2 regions of the Streptomyces sp. 5-10 genome follow, and region 1 is predicted to be linked to the other one. Evidence: riboswitches for the same ligand, from Rfam matches in the RefSeq annotation. Region 1 holds a riboswitch; the other holds the start of a gene.
The links. A riboswitch is a leader RNA that binds a small molecule or an ion and turns the genes downstream of it on or off. The one in region 1 is predicted to bind cyclic di-AMP.
Positions count from the first base shown of each region.

Region 1 (2,198 bases):
CGGCGTCGACCTGGACCGGGCGCTCGCGGACACCCTCGGTGCCTGGACGGGCGGTGCGGGCGCGCCGCGCACGGTGCCCCCGATCGTCGCGGACGACACCGGCCGTGTGGTGATCGTCGACCGGCCGGGCGCGGTGCAGACCCAGCTGCTCATCGGGCGGGTGGGCGCCGACCGCCACGACCGGGTCTGGCCCGCGCAGGTGCTCGGCACGTACTGCCTGGGCGGCACCCTCACCTCCCGCCTCGACCGCGTGCTGCGCGAGGAGAAGGGCTACACCTACGGGGTGCGCGCCTTCGGCCAGGTGCTGCGCTCCGGGCCCCCGTCGCCCACGGGCGGATCCTCGGGCGCCGCGATGCTGGCGATCAGCGGCTCGGTGGCCACCGAGGTCACCGGCCCCGCGCTGGACGACCTCTGGAAGGTGCTGCGCACGCTGAAGGAGGAGGGGCTGACCGACGACGAGCGCGATGTCGCGGTGCAGAACCTGGTGGGCGTCGCCCCGCTGAAGTACGAGACGGCGGCGTCCGTGGCGAACACCCTCGCCGATCAGGTCGAGCAGCACCTTCCGGACGACTTCCAGGCGCAGTTGTACGCCCGTCTGGCGGAGACCGGCACGGTGGAGGCCACCGCCGCGGTGGTGAGCGCCTTCCCGGCGGACCGGCTGGTCACGGTGTTGGTCGGGGACGCCTCGGCGATCGAGGAGCCGGTCCGGGCGCTGGGCATCGGCGAGGTGCGCGTCATCTCCGGCTGAGCCGAGGAGAGTTGGCCGGAACCGTTCGATGAGCTGTTGCTCCGGCCCGCTCGTTGACGGCCCGGCAGGCGGTCCGGCGGACGTCCGGTCCATGAGCCGACGAAGGAAGGACCCCGGCCCCGTGAGGGCGTCGGGGTCCTTCCAACATGCCCGATTTATGGGATTGACTGCTTGTTTGGTTTGTGGGGAGAGCAACAAAAAACCGGAACCGTTTGGTGATCGAAAGCGGGCCCGTTTAGCGTCAGTCCGGCTGTTCGCCAGCGACCCGCCGCACCCGCGGCACCGGACAGTCATCGCCGAGTCCCCGTACGGCGCGAGCCAGGGGAGCCGGGGACCCAACACGTCCCCAGGGGTGAATCGGGCGCCTTCCCCGGCCGGGGGAGGGGTCCGTAGGAGACCTTCCTGCTCCGAACCCGTCAGCTAACCCGGTAGGCGAGAAGGAAGGAAAGGAGTGCGCCTCAGTATGGCGTCCACCCGCACTGCCACCGGGAAGCATCGCCGCACCAACAAGGTCAACATCCGCACCAGCGCGAACGTCGTGGGCATCACGACCGTCGCCTCGGGTGTGGTCGCCGGGATCACCGGACAGGCGTTCGCGGCCGACGGGGGCTCCAATGCCCAGCAGACTGGTCTGACCCAGGCGATCGTGATCGGCGACGGGATCGCGGACCACATCGAGGCCCAGGCGCAGTCCCAGGAGACCGCCGCCGAGCAGGCCGCCGCCAAGGCCAAGGCGGAGGCGATCGCCCGCCAGGAGGCCGCCAGGAAGGCGGAGGCCGCGGCGAAGAAGGCCAAGGCCGAGCGTGAGGCCAAGGAGCGCGCGGCGCGCGAGGCCGAGCGCAAGCGCCTCAACACCTTCGTGTCGCCGATCAGCGGCTCCTACGTCTCCACCGGCTACCAGGCGTCCAGCGGCCTGTGGTCCTCCGGCACCCACACCGGGATCGACTTCCACGCCTCCACCGGCACCGCGGTGCACTCCGTGGGCATGGGCGAGATCGTCGAGGCGGGCTGGGGCGGCTCCTACGGCAACAATGTCGTCATCAAGATGAACGACGGCACCTACACCCAGTACGGCCACCTGTCGTCGATCAGCGTCTCGGTCGGCCAGAAGGTCACCCCCGGCCAGCAGATCGGCCTGTCGGGCGCCACCGGCAACGTCACCGGACCGCATCTGCACTTCGAGGCCCGCACCAGCGCGGACTACGGCTCGGACATCGACCCCCTGTCGTACCTGCGCACGCACGGCGTCAACGTCTGACCCGTCGCGCGACCGACGCGAACGCCGCGCGGTCTCCCGATCCCGAGACCCGAGATCATGAGATCCCGCGAGACTTCCGAGAAGGCCCCGTCCGCCGGACGGGGCCTTCGGCGTGCCGCCGCCCGCCTGACCAAAAAATATCCATGAAATGCTCCCTGCCATCGGAAAAGGCGTCCGCGTGGAATAGAGTCG
Region 1 is NZ_JACVYG010000016.1:102,066-104,263, forward strand. Features, by position in the region: gene IEJ02_RS19870 (M16 family metallopeptidase) at 1-748, shown strand, start outside; cyclic di-AMP (ydaO/yuaA leader) riboswitch at 1,033-1,197, shown strand; gene IEJ02_RS19875 (M23 family metallopeptidase) at 1,212-2,006, shown strand.

Region 2 (2,198 bases), on a different contig from region 1:
CCACCGAGATCATCACGGTGGCGACCGTGACCGCGCTGGCGGTGGTGATCAACCGCGTCGTACGCCGCAGCTACCACCGGCTCGCCTCGGCGCGCGGTGTCGCGGAGGCGGCCCAGCGCGCCGTCCTGCCCGCGCCGCCCGCCCGGCTCGCCGGGCTGGAGGTCGCCGCGCGCTACGTACCGGCGGAGAAATACGCGGCGATCGGCGGTGACCTGTACGCGGTCCAGGACACCCCGCACGGCGTACGGCTGGCCGTCGGGGACGTACGCGGCAAGGGACTGGGGGCCGTGGAGGTCGTGGCGATCCTCCTGGGCTGCTTCCGGGAGGCGGCGGAGCAGGAGACGACCCTGGAGGCGCTCGTGGGCCGCCTGGAGCGGGCGCTGCAGCGCGAGGGCGCCCGGCGGGCCGACCTGGAGGTGTTCGAGGGGTTCACGACGGCGGTGGTGGCCGAAATTCCGCGCGGCGACTCCACCCTGCGGCTGATCAACCGCGGCCATCCGGCGCCGCTGCTCCTGGAGGGGGACGGCGCGGTGCGCGCCCTGGAGCCGGAGGCACCGGCGCTGCCGGTGGGGATGGTGGAGTTGGCCGGCTGGCCGGACCGGGTGATGGAGCTGGCGTTCGCGGAGGGCGAGACGCTGCTGCTGTTCACGGACGGGGTGACGGAGGCCCGGGACCGCCATGGCGCGTTCTACGACCCGGAGGAGCGGCTGCGCGGCCGCCGCTTCGCCGGTCCGCAGGAGCTGCTGGACGCGTTGGTGGCCGATGTCGAGCGCCATACGGGTGGCGGGACGCCGGACGACATGGCGCTGCTGGCGGTCCGTCGGACCCCGGCCCGCGGCAACGGACGGGACAACGGCGGACGGGACAACGACGGGCGGAACGACGGAGGGACCGACAGAGGGACCGACAGAGGGAACGACAGAGCGAACGACAGGGCGAAACCCACACCCTCGTAGCCGACCCGGCCGCACACCGTGCGTAACCGACCGAGCCCCCTCCGCATAACAATTGACGCACGATCGATCCGTAAGCGGTTTTGCCAACTCTTGCCCCGCCCATCGAACCACCCCCATATGTCCCCTCCTGAGCGCTAAGTTCATGCCAAAGGTGCGCGGATTCCTCGGAACAGCTTGGAATCACATCGCGCTCTCTATTAACGTTCGATAACGCAGCGCGGTCGTCACAACCGTCGCAAGGGCGGCACCGTGCGCCGTCGCCGAATCCCGTACGCACAGCGGCAGCACCGCACCACCAGCAGCACCAAGGGAACCGGGGAACCAACAACCTTGGGGTGAATCGGGTCGAACCTGACCCGTAGGAGACCTTCCTGCTCCGAACCCGTCAGCTAACCCGGTAGGCGAGAGGGAAGGAAAGGAGTGCGCCTTCGTGGCGTCCAACAGGTCTGTCCTGGACGAGGCTCCGTATCGCACACGGGGAGGCGGTTTGGGGACCGCCACCGCCTACGGCCCCGGCTTCGACGCCGGCGGCGGGATGAGCTCGGGGGACGGCCGATTCGCCCCCGACGACCGTTACGGGTTCACCCCCGACGACCGATACGCATTCGCGCCCGACGACCGCTACGCGGATGAGGGCGCCTCCGAGGGCCCGGGCACCGGATTCGAGGCCGAGACCTGGGAGGAGTGGAACCCGACCGAGGAGTCCATCGCTCCCGTACGCGGCCGGCACCGCGTGGCCAAGCAGCGGGGCGGAACCATGGCGCGCAGCGGCGCCGTCCTCGGGGTCGGCGTGATCGCGGCGGTCGGTGCGGGCGGTATGGCCAGCGCCAAGGACCGTCCCGCGCTCCCCATATCCATGCCGGATCTCGGCCATGTCGCCGATGAGGTCAAGGCCAGCCTGCCCGCCGCCAAGGACCTGCCGGGCATCGGGTCCTGGGCGTCGGACGACAGCAGCGACGCGCAGACCGCCGCCGCCCCGCTCTCCCAGGCCGGTCTGACCAGCGAGGACGAGCAGCGCGGCACCACCGACGCCGGTGAGGCGCTCCGCGCCCGCATCCTCCAGCAGGCCGAGAACCAGCAGAACGCGGCGGACGAGGACAGCCGCACCGCCGCGGCACAGGCCGCCGCCAAGGAGGCCAGGTCCGCCGCGGAAAAGGCCGCCGACCAGGCCGCGGAGGCGGCCGCCAAGCGGAAGGCCAAGGCCGAGGCGGAGAAGCGGGCCGCCGAGCAGCGGGCGAAGGA
Region 2 is NZ_JACVYG010000043.1:60,060-62,257, forward strand. Features, by position in the region: gene IEJ02_RS35240 (PP2C family protein-serine/threonine phosphatase) at 1-956, shown strand, start outside; cyclic di-AMP (ydaO/yuaA leader) riboswitch at 1,240-1,375, shown strand; gene IEJ02_RS35245 (M23 family metallopeptidase) at 1,387-2,198, shown strand, end outside.
Region 2: linked by a shared signal. The riboswitch ahead of IEJ02_RS35245 (M23 family metallopeptidase) and the one ahead of IEJ02_RS19875 (M23 family metallopeptidase) in region 1 are both predicted to bind cyclic di-AMP.